Regions from separate parts of the Rossellomorea sp. ABR4_012 genome, predicted to be linked through region 1. Evidence: riboswitches for the same ligand, from Rfam matches in the RefSeq annotation. Region 1 holds a riboswitch; each other region holds the start of a gene.
The links. Region 1 has a riboswitch for thiamine pyrophosphate ahead of thiT (energy-coupled thiamine transporter ThiT). Riboswitches for the same ligand answer to the same signal wherever they lie in the genome.

Region 1 (3,283 bases):
CTTCTGAATTAGATTACATTATTTAAAGGGGAAAGGCACCTGTCAGTTCTGAACCAATAATAATATTTTTCCTTCATCCAGCTTTTCTTCGTACTGATCGGCTTCTTGTTTCGTAAAGCCCATCTCCTGTAATTGATTGCGCAGTTCGTCGCCTTTGCTGAGGATCATGTTTCCTACTGCCGTACCGATGCCCGTTTCCTTTACACCGATTTCATTCGCATTGGCATTGTCGGCCACGCGCTCTGTACGGTCATCGTCATGGGATAGTACATACAGATTCTTTTTGTCTATGCCTTGAGAAGATAACTTTTCCACTTCTGAAATTAATTCATCGTCATTATAGAATTCTTTAACAGTCGGTTTCATGTGAATCTCCTCCAATATCATTTTCGAATACAGTCGTTATTTTCCCGGTTTATGAAAAAATAAACATCTCCCGTACATGGATTCTTGGAAGGGAAAACGGGAATATATAACCTTAACAGCACTTACAGAAAGGAAGGGGATTGAACGTGAAAGAACAACATACGCTGGAAGTCATTAAAAGTACGATTGAAAACGAAAAAATGGTTCTTTTATATATCTCAAGACCAAATTGCTCTGTGTGCCATGCGTTACTGCCTCAAGTAGAGGAAGTGTTGAAGAAGTATTCTGGCATTACAGCCGTTCATGCGGATGCCGATGAAATTCCTGAAATGGCAGGGGAGTACTCGATTTTTACGGTACCTGTAGTCATTGTGTTTGTGGAAGGGAAAGAAATGATGAGGAAAGCACGATTCGTCCCGATCGATGAATTGGACAGCGGTTTGTCAAGATTGATCACGATGCTTGAGGATTAAACAAACGTTTGATTAAGAACGCCGAAGCCATATCGTAGAAGGGTTGATAGAGTTAAATGATCGTTAAATATGCTTCAGGACAACATCGATTTGGGTCCTAAACGCTGTCATTTTGGGAGCTCTTTTTTCAATGAGAAAATGATAGGTCAGAGAGAGGGAAAGGGGATTCGAAGCACCGATAATAAGGGCCGCTGCTGGAGTGCAGGAATTATACCAGGTTAATGGGAAATTTTGATAAGAACTCTTTGAAAAAAGTAGCTCTTTTGTCATGTCCTAGTGAATAAGTATATAATAGAGATAATATACGGAATATTCTGATTGAATTCCGGGAAAGGAGAGGTATTGATGCTGAGGTTGTCCAGAGCAAGTAAAGTAATCATTTCGATCGCCGCCATTATCCTATTTATTGCCGCCAATCAGATTACGATTGTTCAGCACCTTACTGCCCGCGCTTCCACCAAGCTGTATGTAGGCTGGAAGTACAACCATCTGGATCTGAAATACGAGGACGTGGAGTTCTCTCCGCAATTCGGGGATTACTCTGTTGCTTACAAAGATAAAGAAGGCAGAGTCTATGGTTTCATGGTTGCCCCCAAGTCTATGCCGGTCATCATCCTGCACGACCCGCTCAATGAAAGTCCCTGATCGTACCCTTCAATTTCATGCCCGCATTTTCTTTTATTATCTTATGTTTTCGTGTATAATACGTACTGGAATGATAATTTAATAAACGTGACCACAAGGGGAGCGATATGCTGAGAGTGAACGGCAAAATGCCTGTTCTGACCCTTTGAACCTGTTAGTTAGTACTAGCGTAGGAATGTGGAAGATAGATAGGATCACTATGCCTATTTGAATTTGCTGACTCTCCCTTATGGTTTCGTTTAGAAAAAAAGGGGAGATTTTTTTATGAAATCTTTAAGTTTAGTAGTATTGATTGAAGCTGCATTAATGGCTGCCTTTGCCATTATCCTTGATTTGCTTCCGTCGATTGATCTGTCACCGAGTATCTCGATTTCATTCTCGATGGTGCCAATTTTCATTTTGGCGTTCCGCAGAGGATTTAAAGCAAGCCTGTTGGCAGGGTTTGTATGGGGAGTGCTGCAGGTGGCGCTTGGCAATGCATGGATCGTCACTCCTGTTCAAATGATCATTGAGTACTTCATTGCATTCACTTTCATTGGGTTTGCAGGCCTTTTTGTTCGCCGCATCCAGCATTCATTACGGTCGGAGAATAAATCAAAACTGTATATGTGGATTGTCGCGGCAACGGTTGCCGGAAGTTTAGCCCGTTATTTCTGGCATTTCATTGCAGGCTTCATCTTTTTCAAAGAGTATGCTCCGGAAGGCATGTCCCCGGTTCTATTCTCGCTTTTTGCAAACGGGGTAACAATGCTCGGTTCCGCATTATTATGTTCGGTTGTTCTGATTCCTTTAATTGCGACTTCTCCGCGGTTAGTCAGGCAGGGTGTTTCAGTAGGGAATGACCAGCGGAAAGCTTCATGATTATATGAAATAAGCCGATTCCTCCGGGAGTCGGTTTTTTTTGTGGGACAAAAATGGATGCGAATTCAGTTGATGCAGATTGTCAATGAAAAAGAGGGACGATGGGAAAGCGATAATTGTCGGAATTTGAAGAATGGCAGATATACTGAGAATTTGGCGGATAAAATAAATAAACGGCAGATAAAAATAAAAAATGGACGATAAATCGAAATAACGGCAGATAAATCAAAAAAATGGAAGATAAAATAAGATCGGGGCGATTAACCATCCAGGCCCACCTTCACCAACGTACTTATCCACCCCCGCACAGGCCGGAAAATCCGCTCATATCCCCTCAACCATCCACAGATCAAAATTAATTCCCACTCCTCATTGCTTACAGGCCCGTTTTTCCTATAAACTAGACCTATTCAAAAAACGATAGCACGGAGAGATTTTTATGGAAGCTAAAATGATACGAAGGTATGACATAATGGAAGTTTGCCTGCTGGCAGGAAAGATCATGCTTCAGAGCGGGGCGGAAACGTATCGGGTGGAGGATACGATGATGAGGATAGCCGCTTCCTATGGAATTAAAGAATCGCACAGCTATGTGACGCCGACAGGAATCATCTTTTCCATTGAAACCGATGAACCGACGAAGACAAAGTTGATCCGCATCAATGAACGGTCGACAGATCTTGAAAAGGTCACCTTGGTGAACAGCATTTCCAGGAAAATCAGCCAGGGCCATTATAGCCTGGAAGAGGCTTACAGTGAGCTTGAAAAACTTGAGGAAGCGGACCATTCTTATTCCTTTTTTATTCAAGTGCTTGCTGCGTCCATTGCCAGCGGATGTTTTCTCATTATGTTTTTAGGTATCTGGGAAGATTTTATCCCTGCCTTCATAACAGGAGGGGTAGGGTATATGAGTGTGGTTTATTTACATCGCCTCGTTC
Region 2 (3,283 bases), on a different contig from region 1:
AGCAGGACCTTTTCCCCCTTACCGATGGAAAGTGATAAATCTTTAAATATGAATTTATTTCCACCAGGAAACTTCAACCTCAGTTTTTCAATCTTCAAAAACATTCACACCTATCTGTCAAGAGCTTCGTAGTCTTCCTTCTCAGTTGGTCTGACAAGGCTTGTTACACCAGTTTGCTCTAGAGATTTTACAAGATAGAAAGCTCCGATTCCTGCAATAAGTACAGAACCAAGCAATCTTGCTCCCAAAAACAAAAGTAGATTCCAAGTAGCAAGATCTCCGATATATCCTTTATACATATCCATCAAAATCGATCCGAATGCAGACATCACGGCAGCCAGGCTTATGATGGTGAGATTGTTAAGTTTGTATCTTGTAACGAAGAAAACGGCTTCAGCAAACAGCCCTTGCACGATACCGAACAGCAGCACCTCAAGCCCCCATTCAGACCCCATGAGAAATTCCCCGGACGAAGCTGCGATTTCAGCGAGCAGTGCTACTCCAGGCTTACGGATGATTAGGAAAGCGACTGTCGCAGCCATGAACCACATCCCATAAATAAGCTGATCAGCATGCAGACCGAACGGCTTAATCATGTTGTATAACGGTCCCCAAATTTTATAAATGACACCAAATCCAATAGAGATGACAACCGTAACGAGAATATCCGTTAATCGTAACTTCGCCATTACTTCACCAGCTTTCCAGAATGTACTAGAAGATGATGTTCAAACGGCCATTTCTCCATGGAGTATGCCATTTCCCAGAATTGAAGCTCGTAAATACTGCTGATCATGAACAGCTCTTTCATACGGGATTTTTCTTCATCTGAAGCTTTTTCAGCCAACTCGTCCAGACGGTTGATTTGCTCTTTCACCAGTTCACCAAACCACTCCCCGCCGTAAGCGGCAATCCATTCCCGATAAATGGGTTCATCCGGTGAACACAGCTTCAGGCGCTCACCGACTTCATGATAAAGCCAGTAACACGGTAGGATCGCAGCGAGGATATCAGCAAGCCCCCCAAATTGTGCCGCCCTGTACATATGGGAGGTATACGCATATGCGGTAGGAGCGGGCTTGAATTGTTTCCTTTCTTCTTCTGTGATACCCAATTGAACGGAAAACGTCTCATGCAGGGACAATTCCGCTTCATTCGTGCCCTGGGCATGGGCTGCCATTCTTGAGGTGGTATGTAAATCCGGTGCTTTAGCGGCTCCCAACGCCTGAACCCTGGAAAAATGAGATAGATAATAGGCATCCTGCAGCACATAATAGCGGAATTTCCCAAGTGGAAGTGTGCCGTCACCTATCCCTCTTACAAAAGGGTGATTGAAGCTTGCTTCCCATATCTCATTCACTTCTTCTCTTAATTCATTTGAAAATGTCATCACTGACTCTCCTTTTCTATGACGACCCATCACCAAGGAAACAAAAAAGCCACTTTCCATTACGCAAATAGCGAACAGAAAGTGGCTTGAATAGGCAGTACATCAGACAAATTATGTAACCTTCAAACACCACTTCCCTACGCTGGTCTCAACCAGATCAGGTTCAAAGGGTCTTAAAGTTACACTTTAATCTCAGCCTTCTTGAAAGGCACCCCTAGTGGATCGTCATATGTAATTTTGAATTCGATGTAATCGTACCATGTAATTTTTTCTTGTCAATCTTTTTTACATCTCCTAATACCCCGCACCGTTAAAAGAAGCTAGGAATTCAGGGTATCCAGAACCTAAATTTTTTTCTTCAGATTTTCTTAAGATGTATACATTCTGTTTTATTTAAACCAGCCTTTTTCTTTAGAATGAGTTATGGCTTCGATCCGATTTTTCACTTCAAGTTTATCGAGGATCGTTGAAATATAGTTTCGTACAGTACCTGTTTTCAGCTTAAGCTCTTCAGCGATTTCTTTTGTATTTTTTCCGTCTGCCACAAGTTCAAGGACTTCTTTTTCCCGATCTGTTAATGGATTTTCTTCACTGTACATATCATCCATCAGTTCAGGAGCATAGATCCTTTTACCTTCCATGACAAGGCGAATTGAGCTTGCAAGTTCCTCACTCGGACTGTCTTTTAATAGATACCCTTTGACTCCGGCCTTTATCGCACGCTGAAAATAGCCAGAGCGTGCAAAAGTAGTCAGGATGATGACTTTGCAGCCTTCCCCTTTTAATTCTTCCGCTGCCTCAAGTCCGGTCTTCTCCGGCATTTCGATATCCATCATGCAAATATCAGGCTTCAGGCGGCGGACCAGGGATACGGCTTCTTCACCATTGCCCGCCTTCCCCACAACCTCTAAATCATCCTCTAAATTAAGCAAAGAACCTAATGCACCCAGCATCATCCGCTGGTCTTCAGCAATTACAATGCGAATCATCTCATTCCCTCCCTATCTGTTTGATCACTTTAGGAACTCTCATAATCAATGTCGTCCCATTATCAGAAATGATTTCGAGCGTCCCGTTCACAAAATCAAGCCGCTCTTCCATCCCTCTTAATCCGCTTCCTTTTGATAGGTCTTTATCCTTGTGCAAACCAATGCCATTGTCCTTTACCTTTATAGTTAATTCATTATCGTATTCATCGATTGTTATTTCACATGTATCAGCCTTACTGTGCTTTACGACATTTGTGACTGCTTCTTTTAAACACATGCTTAATATATTTTCAAGAAAGAGTGAAGTATCCGGGAAGCTGGATTCCTCGTCTATTATCAATTCAATATCAGCAGCTTTAAGGATTTGCTTGATCCTTACCATTTCGTCTTCCAAACGGATTCCACGCATTTGGGATACCATCGTGCGTACCTCTGTCAATGCGGTCCTGGCTGTTTGTTGTACGTCCTTCAATTCCTCTTTTGCCTGCTCGGGATCTTTGTATACCAATTTTCTGGCCAAGTCACTTTTCAAGCCTATTAGGGATAGCTTCTGTCCTAATGTATCATGCAGATCACGTGCAATACGCTGCCTTTCTTCTTGTTTGACAAGTTCCGAAATGCGTTTATTCGCATCCTCAAGTTTTTCTTCGAGCCACCCTTGTTTATTGCGATTGTAGATATTGAATGGAAGCAGAATCACACTGATCCAAATGATCAGGATAAACGGTATTTGAGAGAGGAATAAGTCTTCCTGCTCTACAAACTTAAAATTAATGGAAGCGGTTGTAAGAACTAAATGAATGATATACAGCGTCAAGAAAGCAATCCGGTTTTTTATATTCCCGTTATAGTAAGCAATATAAAATGCAAAATAAATAAAATTAAACTGTATGGTCATCGTTAT
Region 3 (3,283 bases), on a different contig from region 1:
CCCCTGCTCCATCGTGAAAAATCGTTATAAAGGTCGTTTCTTCCTCTATTTTAAAGGTTGGAATTGACCGTTTTCTTTTTCTTCCCCATTCATTTACTTCCCCCAATACAAACGTTAAATTGTCGGAAAAAGAAATCGAATAAAACTCATTTTGAGAAGGCAGCCAATAGGTTTCATTGAGTAAAAGGGCTAAGGTATCCGAGTCCTTTACCGTTGCAGTAAAACAAGGTGGGTGATAAGTGTGCTTACCAAGGAAATCATAATAATTTCTTTTTTCATCAAGTGATTTCAACGTAAATTCAATGTTATTCTGATTCAAAAAAGCAATGTAATCCTCTTCTTGTTCATCGTAGACAATAAAGGTAACAAATAGGGGATACATATCCTGTTGACTTAAAAACTCCAATAAAAAGTTTTTATTATCCTCTATATAATCTTCTCCATGAGCACCAACAAAATAGGCAGTTTCCACTTCCCCATCGAGCCTTACATGATGCCCTGATTCATCTAAAAACTTTTTTGATACTCTTTCTTCTACAATCCATATTTCTGACATAGTTTTCTCCTAATTTCGTTAGTATTATCATTATTACGATTATAGTGATTTTATTAAAATAACCGGGCTTTTATTGCTCAACTATTCCTTTTTATGTTGCATAGACATTATTTTCAACATTTACAATGCCGCTTTTAACTATCTATTCCACAAAAAGAGGCGTAACCCTGCTTTAGGATTATGACCATAATCATTCAGTGGTTCTTCTGATCAATTGATCTTTTCTTGATATGGCAATGAGCTGCTGCCTTTTAAGCAAACTCAAAAACTTATTGAACATGGAAGATGTTTCAATTACAGCTAGTATATCTAAGGTAGTTGGAACAAATAGTATAACTATTAAAGTCAAAAAGGAGGTGGCTACAATGAATGCACAACGAGCACAAGAAATTGCTTCTTCGCTGATTATGGCTAATGTAACCTATAATGGAGAAGGAATTTACATTGAACACGTGGATGAACAAAATGGAACAGCTACAATCCATTCCCTTGCAAAACCAAATGATAAACAAAGTGTTTCCATAACAAGCTTATTTGAACAATGATTGATCAATTAATTCCCCTTAATAAGAGGCTGGGACAAAACTAAATCACTCAATTTAAATCAGAACTAATTTCGATTCTAATTAAAGAATTTCGAATGATTGTTCGAATGTTCCTTCGGCTAACTTTTGCCCCAGCCTCTATACAATTCTCCCTACCCACTCACCCTCCTCTTATCAAAAATAAAATAAATATCTCCTATTACAAAGCTCTTCCTCTTTTCCAATCTCATCCCTTAGCCTCATTTTCCAAATTTTCCTTTTAAAATAATGAAGTCTCTTGTATACTAAAATCAAATTGAATAGAAATAACTAGGGGAGTCCAATGAGTTGGGCTGAGAGAGAAACGCGTTGAAGTTTCTTGACTCTTGGGACCTGATCTGGTTCATACCAGCGTGGGGAAGTTAGAAGCGTCATTATAGTCATACTACTTCTGTATACATATTAGCCGGGTCCAACCATTTATTGGACACCGGCTTTTTTATGTACTTCATAAGCTCTCCACTTGTTGTGTTCTATATCTTGTCCTTACATTCATAAAAGGAGAGATTATGTCCATGTCAACATCTTCACTAAACGAACAAAACATTTCCATCATGTCTAATTTTTCAGGCAGCAAAAAAGTATATGTAACAGGCTCTAGACCTGACATGAAAGTTCCAATGCGTGAAATCGAGTTAAGTCCGACGACCGGTACGTTCGGAGAAGAGGAAAATCCTCCAGTACGCGTGTATGACACCAGCGGACCTTATACAGACCCTGATTATGATGTCGATATTACAAAAGGTCTTCCTGCCCTTCGCAGTTCATGGATTCAGGAACGCGGCGATGTTGAGGAATATGATGGCCGTGAAATCAGGCCTGAGGATAATGGTTATAAAGATGAAAACGATCCTCGTACGAATCATAACGTGTTTCCTGGTTTAAAACGGAAACCGTTACGGGCCAAAGAAGGGAAAAATGTTACACAACTTCATTATGCAAGAAAAGGAATTATCACACCTGAAATGGAATTTATCGCTATTCGAGAAAATATGAAACCTGAATTTGTTCGGGATGAAATTGCAAAAGGTCGTGCGATTATTCCTTCAAATATCAATCATCCAGAATCAGAGCCCATGATCATAGGCCGTAACTTTCATGTGAAAATTAACGCGAATATCGGAAACTCTGCTGTTTCATCTTCTATCCAAGAAGAAGTTGAAAAAATGACTTGGGCCACGCGCTGGGGTGCTGATAATATTATGGATTTATCGACAGGGAAAAATATTCATACAACACGCGAATGGATTATTCGTAACTCTGCGGTTCCTGTCGGTACTGTCCCAATCTATCAAGCACTTGAAAAAGTAAATGGTGTTGCTGAAGATCTTACCTGGGAGGTTTATCGTGATACCTTAATTGAACAGGCAGAGCAAGGTGTTGATTACTTCACCATTCATGCCGGTGTTCTTTTGCGATATGTCCCGTTAACAGCTAAACGTTTGACAGGTATTGTATCCCGCGGAGGGTCCATCATGGCACAGTGGTGTCTGCACCACCATAAAGAAAGTTTCTTATATACTCACTTTGAAGAAATCTGCGAAATCATGAAATCGTATGATATTGCATTTTCACTAGGCGATGGTTTACGTCCCGGATCTATTGCAGATGCAAACGATGAAGCACAGTTTGCAGAATTAGAGACTCTCGGGGAGCTAACAAAAATCGCTTGGGGGCATGATGTACAGGTCATGATTGAAGGACCTGGACATGTGCCGATGCACCTGATTAAAGAAAATATGGATAAACAATTGGAAGTATGTCAGGAAGCGCCATTCTATACACTTGGACCTCTTACGACTGATATTGCGCCAGGTTATGATCACATTACCTCTGCTATTGGAGCTGCAATGATTGGTTGGTATGGGACAGCGATGCTGTGTTATGTAACGCCGAAAGAGCATTTAGGTTTACCGAATAGAGATGATGTTCGTGTAGGGGTTGTCACGTATAAAATTGCAGCTCATGCTGCTGATTTGGCAAAAGGACATCCCGGGGCCCACAAGAGAGATGATGCCTTATCAAAAGCCCGCTTTGAATTCCGTTGGAGGGATCAGTTTAATTTATCTTTAGACCCTGAACGTGCAATCGAATATCATGATGAAACTTTACCTGCCGAAGGGGCAAAAACAGCGCATTTCTG

Region 2: it holds a riboswitch for thiamine pyrophosphate, as region 1 does, so the genes downstream of both, tenA (thiaminase II) here and thiT (energy-coupled thiamine transporter ThiT) in region 1, are expected to answer to the same signal.
Region 3: it holds a riboswitch for thiamine pyrophosphate, as region 1 does, so the genes downstream of both, thiC (phosphomethylpyrimidine synthase ThiC) here and thiT (energy-coupled thiamine transporter ThiT) in region 1, are expected to answer to the same signal.

The regions. Positions count from the first base shown of each region.
Region 1 covers NZ_JBSWVK010000002.1:19,309-22,591, forward strand. Annotated here, with positions in the region: gene ACXAFV_RS09730 (YflT domain-containing protein) at 43-366, opposite strand; gene ACXAFV_RS09735 (thioredoxin family protein) at 513-839, shown strand; gene ACXAFV_RS09740 (hypothetical protein) at 1,185-1,484, shown strand; TPP riboswitch at 1,571-1,677, shown strand; gene thiT (energy-coupled thiamine transporter ThiT) at 1,749-2,345, shown strand; gene ACXAFV_RS09750 (threonine/serine exporter family protein) at 2,785-3,283, shown strand, end outside.
Region 2 covers NZ_JBSWVK010000006.1:127,345-130,627, reverse strand. Annotated here, with positions in the region: gene ACXAFV_RS20425 (ABC transporter ATP-binding protein) at 1-104, opposite strand, end outside; gene ACXAFV_RS20420 (ECF transporter S component) at 111-689, opposite strand; gene tenA (thiaminase II) at 689-1,390, opposite strand; TPP riboswitch at 1,508-1,616, opposite strand; gene ACXAFV_RS20410 (response regulator) at 1,780-2,379, opposite strand; gene ACXAFV_RS20405 (sensor histidine kinase) at 2,381-3,283, opposite strand, start outside.
Region 3 covers NZ_JBSWVK010000003.1:553,994-557,276, reverse strand. Annotated here, with positions in the region: gene ACXAFV_RS15795 (hypothetical protein) at 1-556, opposite strand, end outside; gene ACXAFV_RS15790 (small acid-soluble spore protein H) at 922-1,101, shown strand; TPP riboswitch at 1,403-1,517, shown strand; gene thiC (phosphomethylpyrimidine synthase ThiC) at 1,656-3,283, shown strand, end outside.